DNA from 3 places in the Pseudomonas sp. 01L34 genome. Region 3 is predicted to be linked to each of the others. Evidence: predicted binding sites of a transcription regulator. Region 3 holds the regulator's gene; each other region holds the start of a gene.

Region 1 (4,508 bases), 700 kb from region 3:
GGCGCGCTGAGTGGTGATCATGTTGACCATTTCTTCAACGGTGCTGACGTTGGACGTTTCCAGGGTGTTCTGCAGCGTGGTGCCGAAACCGGCCAGGCCCGGGGTGCCGACTTGCGGCGCGCCACTGGCAGCGGTTTCCAGGAACAGGTTGTTACCCACCGCTTGCAGACCGGCCGGGTTGATGAAGTCGGCGGTTTGCAGGTTGCCGATCACCTGGGCGGCCGGGCTGCCGGCAACAGTGATGGACACGGTGCCGTCACGGCCAACGGTGAACGTCTGGGCATTGTTCGGAATGACAATGGCCGGCTCCAGGGCGAAGCCGCTGGCGTTGACGATCTGGCCGTTGGAATCCAGGTGGAAGGTACCGTCACGGGTGTAGGACGTGGTGCCATCGGGCTGCAGGATCTGGAAGAAACCGCGGCCGTCGATGGCCATGTCCAATGGCTGCTCGGTGGTTTGCAGGCTGCCGGCGGTGAAGTTTTTCTGGGTGCCGACGATGCGCACACCGGTACCCACTTGCAGACCCGACGGCAGTTCGCTGTCCTGGGTCGACTGGGCGCCTGGCTGGCGCTTGATCTGATACAGCAAGTCCTGGAATTCGGCGCGGTCACGTTTGAAACCCGTGGTCGATACGTTCGCCAGGTTGTTGGAAATGGTGGTGAGGTTGGTGTCCTGGGCGGACAGACCTGTTTTGGCAACCCATAGAGCCGGAAGCATTCGTTTCTCCTCGTGCGCCTGTTTTACGGCGCGACGTTCTGATAATTAGCTGATCTGCAAGACCCGAGCCATGGCCTGGTCATCGTCTTTGGCGGTGTTCATCATCTTGATGTGCAGCTCGAACTGCTTGGCCAGCGCCAGTACCGAAGTCATTTCTTCCACGGCATTGACGTTGCTCGACTCGAGGAATCCGGACACCAGCTTGACGCCGGCATCGGCTTGCGCCGGCTTGCCGTCCTTGGTGTGGATCGAACCGTCCAGGCCTTTGGTCATGTTCTTGAAGTCCGGGTTGACCAGTTTGATGCGGTCGACTTCAGCCATCACACGCGGGCCTTCGCCCATCGCACGGATGCTGACGGTGCCGTCTTCGCCGACTTCGATCTGCTGCTCGGGCGGCACGGCAATCGGCCCGCCATTGCCCATCACCGGCATGCCGTTGCCGGCGCGCAGCACGCCCAGCGCATCAACGTTCAGGCTGCCGGTGCGCACGTAGCTCTCACCGCCATCGGGGTTCTGCACGGCGATCCAGCCGTTGCCTTGCACCGCGACATCGAGGTCACGGCCTGTTTCCACCAGGGCGCCCGGGGAGAAGTCGGTGGCCGGACGTTCGCTCATGGCAAACGCACGCGCCGGAAAGCTGTCACCAAACACCGGCATCGAACGGGCCTGCTCCAGGTCCTTCTGAAAACCATTGGTAGAGATGTTCGCCAGGTTGTTGGCATGAGCCTTCTGCGCCAGTGCATTCTGGCTGGCGCCGGTCATTGCCACATAAAGGTACTTGTCCACACTCTTTCCTCTGCATGCCGGACGTTTGCCGCCCACCGCTGTACTGCTGAGCCATAAGCAAATTGCAGACCAACTTTTTTCTGGCGGCGCCGGGCCCGGCAAACAAAGGACTTGAGGGATTTAGAGGGGATTGAGGGAATGTATCGAAGACGAAAAACCGGCGGTGTCATGCCGCCAAGAGGCAAGGATCAGCCTGGACGCTGATCGTTCCCCTGTGGCGAGGGCGCTTGCTCCCGCTCGGGCGCGAAGCGGCCGCAAAACCTACCTGCGCGATCTGCCTGCAATAATTCGGTTGTCATTTTTTGGGCTGCTGCGCAGCCCAGCGGGAGCAAGCTCCCTCGCCACAAAAGCCGCTTAGCCCGGCTCCTTGCCGACCTCATACTCGCGCAACTTATTGGCAATGGTGGTATGGGAAACCCCCAGTCGCTTGCCCAGTTGCCGACTGCTCGGATACTCGGAATACAAGCGCTCCAACACCGCTTTCTCGAAGCGCCCGACAATCTCGTCCAGCCCACCCTCGAGGGAGAAATCGCCAAGCGGCTGACGCACGCCGTAGTCCGGCAGACGAATGTGCTCGGCTTTGACGGTGCCGCCCTCGCACAGGGAAACCGCCTGAAACAGCACGTTCTCCAATTGCCGCACGTTACCCGGCCAGTGATAGTGACTGAGTCGTTCCATCGCCGCCGGCGCCAGCTTCGGCAGTGGGCAACCGATCTGTCGGCTGGCCTGATCGAGGAAGTGCTCCACCAGCGGCGCCAGTCCGTCGAGGCATTCGCGCAGTGGCGGGATGTGCAACGAGAGCACGTTCAAGCGGTGGTACAAATCCTGGCGAAATTCACCGCGAGCACACAGCTCGGACAAGTCCACCTGAGTCGCGCAGATCACCCGCACATCCAGATAGACCTCTTCATCGCTGCCGACACGACGGAAGCAACCGTCCTGCAGAAAGCGCAGTAATTTCACCTGCAAGCGCGGGCTCATTTCGCCGACGCCATCGAGAAACAACGTACCGCCCGCCGTCAGCTCCAGGAGCCCGAGCTTGCCTTCGGCCCGCGCCCCTTCGAAGGCGCCGGGGCCGTAGCCGAACAATTCGGTCTCGGCCATGGACTCTGGCAGGCCGGCGCAGTTGAGCGCCATCAGCGGTGATTGCCCACGCGGGCTCGCCAGGTGACAGGCCCGCGCCAACAACTCTTTGCCGGTGCCGGTTTCGCCTTCGATCAATAGCGGCGCATCCAGCGGTGCCATGCGCCGCGCTTCGCGAACCACCGCCGCCATCACTTTCGAGCTTTGGAAAATGCTGTCGAAGCCGCGCAACTCTTGTTTGCGCACGTTATAGATGCGCTCGCCCACCCGGTCCGCCCGGTGCAACGTCAACACCGCACCGGCCATGGCCTCGCTTTCGTCATGCTCCGATTGCAGCGGCGCGATGTCGGCGAGAAACACGTCACCCTTGACCTTCACCCGCAAGCCGTTGATCCGCGACTTGTTGGCGCGCACCAGTTCCGGCAGGTCGAAGTCTTCGGCGTACCGCGACAGCGGAATCCCCGGCACCTCATCCACCCGCACCCCGAGCAATTGCGCCGCCGCACGGTTGGCCGCGACGATGGAACCGCCCATGTCGATCGACAGCACCGGAAACTCCAGGGCGCCGAGCAAGGCATTGAGCTCCATGTGCCGACGCTCGCTGGGCATCAGCCCTACACGCTTGACGCCGAATACCCCACCAATCGCCTCGAACTTCGGCCGCAACGCCTGGAACTGAATGTTGATCAGGTTCGGACAGTGCAGATAGATCGCATTGCCATGCTCACCACCCACCTCGCCGCGAGCGACGTTGATCCCGTACTCGACCAACAGGTTGAGAATGTCGCGCAAGATACCGATGCGGTTCTGGCAGTGGACTTTGATACGCATATGAAGGCCCGTAACAGCGGTGATCGAGGCCCGGCGCAAGGAATTTTCTGCGCGAGCACCAAGTTATTCGTCAAGATTATGTGACACCTGTAGGCCATTTCAAACCCGTAAATATCAATACTTGCGCCACAGCAGACAATACGTAACGAAAACTTTACGAAGAGCGCGGATTTTTCCTACGCAAGACGCGGATCACCTGCTGCAACACCGAACACCTTGGGGTATTTCTAGGTCCATAGCTGTACACACAACAAGAACGATTCCCCTAGCAGGAGAGCAGCATGAAGCAGACGCAATACGTGGCTCGCGAGCCCGATGCGCAAGGTTTTATCGACTACCCCGCTGAAGAACACGCGGTGTGGAATACGCTGATCACTCGCCAACTGAAAGTGATCGAGGGGCGTGCATGCCAGGAATACCTGGACGGTATCGAAAAACTCGGTCTGCCCCACGACCGCATTCCGCAACTCGGCGAAATCAACAAAGTCCTCGGTGAAACCACCGGCTGGCAAGTTGCCCGAGTGCCCGCGCTGATCCCCTTCCAGACCTTTTTCGAATTGCTGGCGAACAAGCAGTTTCCGGTGGCGACCTTTATTCGTACCCGCGAAGAACTGGATTACCTGCAAGAGCCGGACATTTTCCACGAGATCTTCGGCCACTGCCCGTTGCTGACCAACCCCTGGTTCGCCGAATTCACCCACACCTACGGCAAACTCGGCCTACAGGCCTCCAAGGAAGAGCGCGTGTACCTGGCGCGTCTGTACTGGATGACCATTGAGTTCGGCCTGGTCGACACACCGCAAGGCCTGCGCATCTATGGCGGCGGCATCCTGTCCTCTCCGAAAGAAACTGTTTACGCCCTGTCGGACGCACCTGAGCATCAGGCCTTCGACCCACTGGAATGCATGCGTACGCCGTATCGCATCGACATTCTGCAGCCGCTGTACTTTGTCCTGCCGAACCTCAAGCGCCTGTTCGATCTGGCCCACGAAGACATCATGGGCATGGTCAAACAAGGCATGCAGCTTGGGTTGCACGCACCGAAATTTCCGCCAAAAGCTGCGTGACCCGCGACTTTTGGCATCAAGTGA
Region 2 (4,508 bases), on a different contig from region 3:
TCATCAACGTGCTTAAAAGTGGCGCCGAAACCGGGATGAAAGTCCTTTGGGTGCTGTTGATCCTGCTGCTGCCGGTGCTGGGCCTGATCATCTGGGCCATCGCCGGGCCAAGAGGCGATGTGCGGATCTGACGATCTTCATGGTAGGAGCGAGGCTTGCCCGCGAAAGGATCGCTGCGGTGTACCTGATAGACCGAGTCATCGTTCTTCGCGGGCAAGCCTCGCTCCTACCGGTGTGTGCATCAGAAGGTTCGACCTGTCATGTTCCGCGACGTAGAATGCGCGCCTTTCCCGGTCAATCGAGGCGATCGATTGGCCATCATGGGCGGGTAACCGTCCGTTGCCACCCGCATTCATCGGAGCACTTCCCATGAGCAATACCCCAACCAGCGAGTACCTGGAAACCCTCTACGAAGGCTATGGTCAGCGTTTTCGCATGGAAAAACTGCTGCACGAAGTGCGCACCGAACACCAGCACCTGGTGATCTTCGAAAACCCGCGCATGGGCCGGGTGATGGCGCTGGATGGTGTAATCCAGACCACCGAAGCCGACGAATTCATCTACCACGAAATGCTCACCCACGTGCCGATCCTCGCCCATGGCACCGCCAAGCGCGTGCTGATCATCGGTGGTGGCGACGGCGGCATGCTGCGTGAAGTGGCCAAGCACCGCAGCGTCGAGCACATCACCATGGTCGAAATCGACGGCACCGTGGTCGACATGTGCAAGGAATTCCTGCCGAACCACTCCAAGGGTGCGTTCGATGATCCACGCCTGAACCTGGTGATCGACGACGGCATGCGTTTCGTCGCCACCACCACCGAAAAGTTCGACGTGATCATTTCCGACTCCACCGACCCGATCGGTCCGGGCGAAGTGCTGTTCTCCGAAAACTTCTACCAGGCTTGCCACCGCTGCCTGAACGAAGGCGGCATTCTGGTGACCCAGAACGGCACCCCGTTCATGCAAATCGAAGAAGTCAAAACCACCGCCGGTCGTCTGCGCAGCCTGTTCCCGGACTGGCACTTCTATCAGGCGGCCGTGCCGACCTACATCGGCGGCGCAATGACCTTCGCCTGGGGCGCGACCGATACCGCTTATCGCAAATTGTCCCGCGAAACCCTGCAACAGCGCTTCGCCGGCAGCGGCATCATCACCCGCTATTACAACCCGGAAATCCACATTGGTGCCTTCGCGTTGCCGCAGTACGTGCTGCAAGCGGTGAACAAACCTAGCAACGACTGATGCTTCGTCGATAAGAAAGGCCGTCGCCGGTGTTTGAAACACGCGGGTGACGGCCTTTTTTCATGTCTTGCTTTTAGGATCCCTTGGAACGATCGGCCAATGCACGAGTCGAGATAGATGTAAGCCCATCCATGGGTTTTACCGAGGAGGCACCGATGCAAAAGTGGAAAATCACTTTCGTGGATGATCACGGTGAATCAGTCGACGAACTCTTCGAGTGCGAGGAGTGCCCGAGCAAGGAGCAAGCCGCCAAACTCGTTCGCGCCCGACGCCTGCCGGTCGCTGCCGAACTGGACCTCAATGATCTGGAGGGTCGTACCGCTGATCCGACCGTCAAAAGTCTGAAATCCCAAAACAGCATTGAAATCCTCAGTATTACTCCGATTTGATACACCTCCTGTCACATTCACCACCAGGCCTTGGCAGCGGCTCTGTCTTGAGGCTACTCTGCAACCGAGATCAGCGAGTGACTCGCTAAGGTCTGGTCTTGTCAGCTACATGCTTGTTTCCCGGCGGCAACCTCTGTTGCTGCATCGAAAGTGCAGGGAATACGGAAAGTCTATCCATCAGTCTGAGGGGGACGTTTCATGAGCACAGCCTATCAAGAAGACATCAGCAGCAGCGTGCTGCGCCGCATGAAAGAAGGCGGTTTCGATTTTTCACGATTCCATCCCATCGAGTTCTACGCCATTTTCCCGGACGAGGAGCGGGCACGCAGGGCGGCAGGTCATTTTTGTGGTGAATCCTTGAATGCCCAGATCAGCGCGCGTGACGACGGCGCGTGGTCGCTGGAACTGAGCAAAGTGATGTACGCCACCTACGACGGGATCGGCGACTTCGAGCAGGACTTCGAGGCGGTGGTCGAGCCTCTGGGTGGCATCATCGAGGGATGGGGCGTCAAACAGGAGATACGAGGGCTACTCGCATAAGCTTATGAACAGTGACACTTAGTAACGGCTGACCTTTGGGTTGGCCGTTTTTGTTTCAATCTTTTTATTTCGCCACATTTCAAACGGACAAAAAAAAGCCACCTGAACAGGCGGCTAAAGGGAAGAGCGATCAGTTTTCCAGCGAATGCACGGATTATCCGCATCTCCCTCCCGAGCAGTGAAATCAACTCTGACTATGCTGCTGATAGGCGACAGCATTGCTTCGCCATGAAGCGGGGGCGATCAGGGTGGGGCAATTACCGCACAGGATTGGTGCGGGGCGCGCAGCAACATTATCCAACTGATTGATATCAAAGCGTTTCTGCCTATGGCACGGGCCTTGCGAAGGCCTGGATGTCCGTGTGACAAGGAGTACGGCATGATCCGCACCTATTTTGATGAGATGTACGATGCCGGCGGCCAGGTCCGTCCGCATTATCGGGAGTTTGCCCGTTGGTTGGCCGAAACGCCTGACGAGCTTCTGGCACAACGGCGACGCGAGGCCGATCTGTTATTTCATCGCGCCGGGATTACCTTCACGCTCTATGGTGATAAGCAGGGGACAGAGCGCCTGATTCCCTTCGACACCATTCCCCGCAGCATCCCCGCCAGTGAATGGCGGGTCGTCGAACGCGGCTGCATTCAGCGGGTCAAGGCATTGAACATGTTCCTTGCCGACCTCTATCACGAGCAGCGCATCATCAAGGCCGGCATCATCCCGGCCGAACAAGTGCTGGCCAACGAGCAATACCAGTTGGCGATGCAAGGGCTGGATCTGCACCGCGATATCTATTCGCACATTTCCGGCGTCGACCTGGTACGCGATGGCGACGGCACGTACTACGTGCTCGAAGACAACCTGCGTACCCCCAGCGGCGTGAGCTACATGCTCGAAGACCGCAAGATGATGATGCGCTTGTTCCCCGAGTTGTTCGCGGCCCAGCGCATCGCGCCGATCGACCACTACCCGAACCTGTTGCTCGACACCCTGAAAAGCTCCAGCCCGATCGACAACCCGAGCGTGGTGGTGCTGACGCCGGGGCGTTTCAACAGTGCGTTTTTCGAGCATGCGTTCCTCGCTCGGGAAATGGGCGTTGAACTGGTGGAAGGCGCCGACCTGTTCGTGCGCGACGACAAGGTGTTCATGCGCACCACGGACGGGCCGAAAGCGGTCGACGTGATCTACCGTCGCCTCGACGATGCTTTCCTCGATCCGCTGGCGTTCAACCCCGATTCGATGCTTGGCGTTCCAGGGCTGCTGTCGTCCTACCGCTCCGGCAATGTGGTGCTGGCGAATGCCATCGGCACCGGGGTCGCGGACGACAAGTCGGTGTATCCCTTCGTCACGGACATGATTCGTTTCTACCTCGATGAAGAGCCGATCTTGAAGAACGTGCCGACGTGGCAGTGTCGTAATCCTTCTGAACTGTCCCACGTGCTGGCCAACCTTCCGGAGCTGGTGGTCAAGGAAACCCAAGGCTCCGGCGGTTACGGAATGCTGGTGGGGCCGGCGGCGACGGCGGCGGAGATCGAGTCTTTCCGCGAGCGGATCAAAGCCAAGCCCCACGCGTACATCGCGCAACCGACGTTGTCGTTGTCGACCTGTCCGACCTTTGTCGAAAACGGCATCGCACCGCGCCACATCGACCTGCGTCCGTTTGTATTGTCTGGCCGCGAAACCCGGGTTGTGCCCGGCGGTTTGACCCGTGTCGCCTTGCGTGAAGGCTCCCTGGTGGTGAACTCGTCCCAGGGCGGCGGAACCAAGGACACCTGGGTGGTCGAGGATTGAAGGAAGCTTGCCATGTTAAGTAGAACTGCCTCGGATCTGTACTGGATGTCGCGTTACCTGGAGCGGGCGGAAAACCTCGCGCGGATGCTCGACATCAGTTATTCGCTGTCGCTGATGCCCCAGGACGGTCGTGGCGACGGCTTGCACGAACTGGCCATGCCGTTGCTGATCACTGGCACCCTGGACGATTACCTGGCGCGCCACGGCGATCTGCATGCCGAACGGCTGCTGCATTTTTTCGCCCTGGACGCGGCCAACCCGGCGAGCATCTACAGCTGCCTCGGTGCCGCGCGAGCCAGCGCCCATGCGGTGCGTGGGCGAATCACCGCCGACATGTGGGAAAACATCAACGCCACCTGGCTGGAAATTCGCGGGATCGCCGAGCAGGGCTTGAGTCGCTACGGCATGAGCCGTTTCTGTGAGTGGATCAAGGAACGTTCCCACCTGTTCCGCGGCGCTTGCTACGGCACGATCATGCGTAACGACGCGTTCCGCTTCATTCGTCTGGGCACCTTTATCGAAAGGGCCGACAACACCTTGCGCCT
Region 3 (4,508 bases):
GAAGCGTGAGCGCCTGGGCTCTGCCGACCGATCAAGCGCAGCCTATCCGCATCCAGGCCGACGACGCCCAACTGGACGACAAGAACGGTGTTGCCACCTATAAAGGTGATGTGATCATCACTCAGGGCTCGATGATCGTTAAGGGCAACACCGTGACCATCACCCGCACGCCAACAGGCGAGATCGATGTGGTGACCTCGGTGGGCAACCTCGCCTACTTCGAGCAACTGCAGACCGCTGGCGACACCAAGCCTGTTCAGGGTTGGGGCGTGACCATCCAATATCACGCCGCGCAAAACCGCGTCGTACTGATCGACAAGGCCAAAGTTGTCGACAAGGACAACAACGTCACCCAGGGCGAAAAAATCGTCTATGACACGATCAAGAAACTCGCCAGCGCCGGTCGCGCCACGGGCAGCAAGGTCACCGAGACACGTCCGCGTATCGACATGGTGATCCAGCCGAAGAAGAAAACCGACGAGAAAACCCAGTAATGGCAACTCTGAAAGCTCAGCATCTGGCCAAGAGCTACAAGAGCCGCCAGGTCGTGCGTGACGTCAGCCTGTCCATCGACAGCGGCCAGATCGTCGGCCTGCTTGGCCCCAACGGCGCCGGCAAAACCACCTGTTTTTACATGATCGTGGGTCTGGTACAGGCCGATCAGGGTCGCGTACTGATCGATGACCTGGACGTCAGCCACCAGCCGATGCACGGTCGCGCGAAGGCCGGTATCGGCTATCTTCCGCAAGAAGCGTCGATCTTCCGCAAGCTGTCGGTGACCGACAATATCATGGCCATCCTCGAGACCCGCAAGGAGCTCGACAAGGCCGGTCGCCGCAAAGAGCTGGAAAGCCTGCTGCAGGAATTTCACATCCACCACATTCGTGACAGCCTTGGCATGAGCCTGTCCGGTGGTGAACGCCGTCGGGTGGAAATCGCCCGGGCACTGGCCACCAACCCGAAATTCATCCTCCTCGACGAACCCTTCGCCGGCGTGGACCCGATCTCGGTGGGCGACATCAAGCAGATCATCCACCACCTCAAGGCCAAAGGCATTGGCGTGCTGATCACTGACCACAACGTCCGTGAAACCCTGGACATCTGCGAAACCGCCTACATCGTCAACGATGGCCAGCTGATCGCTGAAGGCGACTCCGCCACCATCCTGGCCAACGAACTGGTCAAGGAAGTGTATCTGGGCCATGAGTTCCGCCTGTAAGCGCTGAGGTGCCTGGCCAGTCGCCTTGGTGCTCATATCAATAAAAAATCAATAGTTTTTTATTGTTACAGCGCTCTAGGCAAACACTTCAGTTTCAGGCATATAATTTGCTTATGTTTGGCGCTTCGGCGCCCTGTAGTGGATGGCGCATGTGCGCCGGCGAATAAGGTGTTAAGCCCCTGCCATGAAACCATCGCTAGTCTTGAGAATGGGCCAGCAGCTGACGATGACACCGCAGCTGCAACAGGCCATCCGCCTGCTCCAATTGTCGACCCTGGACCTGCAACAGGAAATCCAGGAGGCCCTGGAGTCCAATCCGATGCTCGAACGCCAGGAAGAAGGCGACGACTTCGATAACGCAGACCCCTTGGCCGACAAAGCCGAACAGCAACCCAACACCGACATTCAGGAACCCTCCTACCAGGAAACCGCCCCGACGGTGGATAACCTTGAGGAAGGCGACTGGAACGAGCGCATTCCCAACGAATTGCCTGTCGATACCGCCTGGGAAGACGTCTACCAGACCAGCGCCAGCAGCCTGCCGAGCAACGATGACGACGAGTGGGATTTCACCACCCGTACTTCGGCCGGTGAAAGCCTGCAAAGCCATTTGCTCTGGCAACTGAACCTGGCACCGATGTCCGACACCGATCGCCTGATCGCCGTGACCCTGATCGACTGCATCAACAATCAGGGCTATCTGGACGAAACCCTCGAGGAAATCCTCGAGGCCTTCGATCCGGAACTGGACATCGAACTGGACGAAATCGAAGCCGTCCTGCACCGCATCCAGCAATTCGAGCCCGCCGGTATCGGCGCCCGCAACCTCGGTGAATGCCTGCTGCTGCAACTGCGCCAACTGCCCGCCAAGACCCCTTGGCTGACCGAGGCCAAGCGCCTGGTCACCGATTACATCGACCTGCTCGGCAGCCGCGACTACAGCCAGCTGATGCGCCGCATGAAGCTCAAGGAAGATGAACTGCGCCAGGTGATCGAACTGGTCCAGAGCCTCAACCCGCGCCCGGGGTCGCAAATCGAGTCCACCGAAGCCGAATACGTCGTTCCCGACGTGATCGTGCGCAAGGACAACGAGCGCTGGCTGGTGGAACTGAACCAGGAGTCGGTGCCGCGCCTGCGGGTCAACGCCCAATATGCCGGCTTCGTACGCCGCGCCGATACCAGCGCTGACAACACCTTCATGCGTAATCAGTTGCAGGAGGCTCGCTGGTTCATCAAGAGCCTGCAAAGCCGCAACGAAACCCTGATGAAAGTGGCCACCCAGATCGTCGAGCATCAACGCGGCTTCCTGGAGTACGGCGACGAGGCCATGAAACCGCTGGTGCTGCATGACATCGCTGAAGCGGTGGGCATGCACGAATCGACGATTTCACGGGTGACCACGCAAAAATTCATGCATACCCCACGGGGCATCTATGAACTGAAATACTTTTTTTCCAGCCACGTCAGCACCTCCGAAGGCGGTGAATGCTCGTCTACGGCGATCCGCGCGATCATCAAAAAACTGGTTGCCGCGGAAAATCAGAAAAAGCCGTTGAGTGACAGCAAGATCGCTGGTTTACTGGAGGCACAAGGCATTCAGGTGGCTCGCCGCACCGTCGCCAAGTACCGCGAATCCCTGGGAATCGCGCCTTCGAGCGAACGCAAGCGGTTGATGTAGAGCCACGCCACAGCGTTCCAGTGGTAGATCATCGGATCTACCGCTTTATGCACTGGCAACGAAGGAGAAGCTGTATGCAAGTCAACATCAGTGGACACCAACTGGAAGTGACCGAACCTCTTCGCACCTACATCGGCGAAAAACTCGAACGATTAGAGAGGCATTTCGACAAGATCACCAACGTGCAGGTCACGATGACGGTCGAGAAGCTCAAGCAGAAAATCGAAGCCACGCTGCATATTCCCGGCAATGAGGTGGTCGCTAACGCGGAACATACCGATATGTACGCAGCGATCGACGCACTGACCGACAAGCTGGATAAACAACTCAAAAAGCATAAGGAAAAGACCCAGAGCCTCCTCCAGGGCGCGACCGGTCGTTAACACTCCCAACCCATGATCCGACTTGAAAGCATCCTGACCCCCGGCCGTTCCCTGGTGAACGTGCCGGGCGGCAGTAAAAAGAAAGCCCTCGAGCAAATTGCCAACCTCATCCATCGCGAAGTGCCGGATCTGGCCATGCAGGATGTCTTCGAGAGTCTGGTCGCCCGTGAAAAACTCGGTTCCACCGGCTTTGGCAACGGTATCGCCATCCCCCACTGCCGTCTCAAGGGCTGCGGATCGCCCATCAGTGCCTTGATGCACCTGGATGCACCCATCGATTTCGACGCCATCGACGGCGCTCCGGTTGACCTGCTGTTTGTACTGCTGGTCCCCGAAGCCGCCACCGATGCGCACCTGGAGTTGCTGCGCCAGATCGCCAGCATGCTTGATCGCAAGGAAGTGCGTGAAAAACTGCGCAGCGCCCCGAGCAACGAAGCCTTGTATCAGGTTGTCCTGGACGAGCAAAACGGTCACTAATCATGCGCCTGATCATCGTCAGCGGCCGCTCCGGCTCAGGTAAAAGCACTGCCCTTGATGTTCTCGAGGACAACGGCTACTACTGCATCGACAACCTGCCGGCCGGTCTGTTGCCGGAACTGGCCGAACGCGCACTGATTCACACCGAACTGGCACAACCGCTGGTGGCCGTGTCCATCGATGCACGCAACTTGCCGAGCCACCTGTCACGGTTTCCCGAATTGCTGGAAGAAGTCCGCAGCCGGCATATCCAGTGCGATGTGCTGTATCTGGACGCCGATGAAGAGACCCTGCTCAAACGATTTTCGGAAACCCGCCGCCGTCACCCGCTGAGCAGTGCCAATCGCTCGCTGGCGGAGGCGATAGAGGATGAAACCAATCTGCTGGGGCCGATCGCCGACCTGGCCGACCTCAAGGTCAACACCACCAATCTGAACCTGTATCAGCTGCGCGATACCATCAAGCTGCGCCTGCTGAATCAGCCGGAGCCCGGTACTGCGTTTCTGGTGGAGTCTTTCGGGTTCAAGCGTGGCATGCCGGTGGACGCCGATCTGGTGTTCGACGTGCGCTGCCTGCCCAACCCCTACTGGAAGCCGGAGCTACGAGCTCAATCCGGGCTCGATCAACCGGTGGCCGACTACCTGGCGGCGCAGCCGGATGTCGAGGAAATGTTCCAGGACATTTCCTCCTACCTGCTCAAGTGGCTGCCCCGCTTTGCCGCCAGCAACCGCGCCTATGTCACCATTGCCAT

The links. The regulator sigma-54, encoded in region 3, starts transcription at its own class of promoters, with help from an activator protein. The targets are predictions, from matches to a motif close to ANTGGCATNNANNTTGCTNT.
Region 1: AC1DQM_RS18980 (flagellar basal body rod protein FlgF) is a predicted target of sigma-54. The motif match lies at 1,558-1,577, and genes of this name have one in related genera.
Region 2: AC1DQM_RS14300 (circularly permuted type 2 ATP-grasp protein) is a predicted target of sigma-54. The motif match lies at 2,502-2,521, and genes of this name have one in related genera.

Annotation. Positions count from the first base shown of each region.
Region 1 is NZ_JBFTSX010000005.1:722,159-726,666, reverse strand. It holds gene flgG (flagellar basal-body rod protein FlgG) at 1-717, opposite strand, end outside; gene AC1DQM_RS18980 (flagellar basal body rod protein FlgF) at 763-1,503, opposite strand; gene AC1DQM_RS18975 (sigma-54-dependent phenylalanine hydroxylase transcriptional regulator PhhR) at 1,858-3,417, opposite strand; gene phhA (phenylalanine 4-monooxygenase) at 3,699-4,484, shown strand.
Region 2 is NZ_JBFTSX010000004.1:510,170-514,677, reverse strand. It holds gene AC1DQM_RS14320 (PLDc N-terminal domain-containing protein) at 1-131, shown strand, start outside; gene speE (polyamine aminopropyltransferase) at 370-1,245, shown strand; gene AC1DQM_RS14310 (hypothetical protein) at 1,401-1,634, shown strand; gene AC1DQM_RS14305 (ribonuclease E inhibitor RraB) at 1,833-2,174, shown strand; gene AC1DQM_RS14300 (circularly permuted type 2 ATP-grasp protein) at 2,554-3,963, shown strand; gene AC1DQM_RS14295 (alpha-E domain-containing protein) at 3,976-4,508, shown strand, end outside.
Region 3 is NZ_JBFTSX010000005.1:24,222-28,729, reverse strand. It holds gene lptA (lipopolysaccharide transport periplasmic protein LptA) at 1-494, shown strand, start outside; gene lptB (LPS export ABC transporter ATP-binding protein) at 494-1,219, shown strand; gene AC1DQM_RS15595 (RNA polymerase factor sigma-54) at 1,404-2,897, shown strand; gene hpf (ribosome hibernation-promoting factor, HPF/YfiA family) at 2,972-3,280, shown strand; gene ptsN (PTS IIA-like nitrogen regulatory protein PtsN) at 3,293-3,757, shown strand; gene rapZ (RNase adapter RapZ) at 3,760-4,508, shown strand, end outside.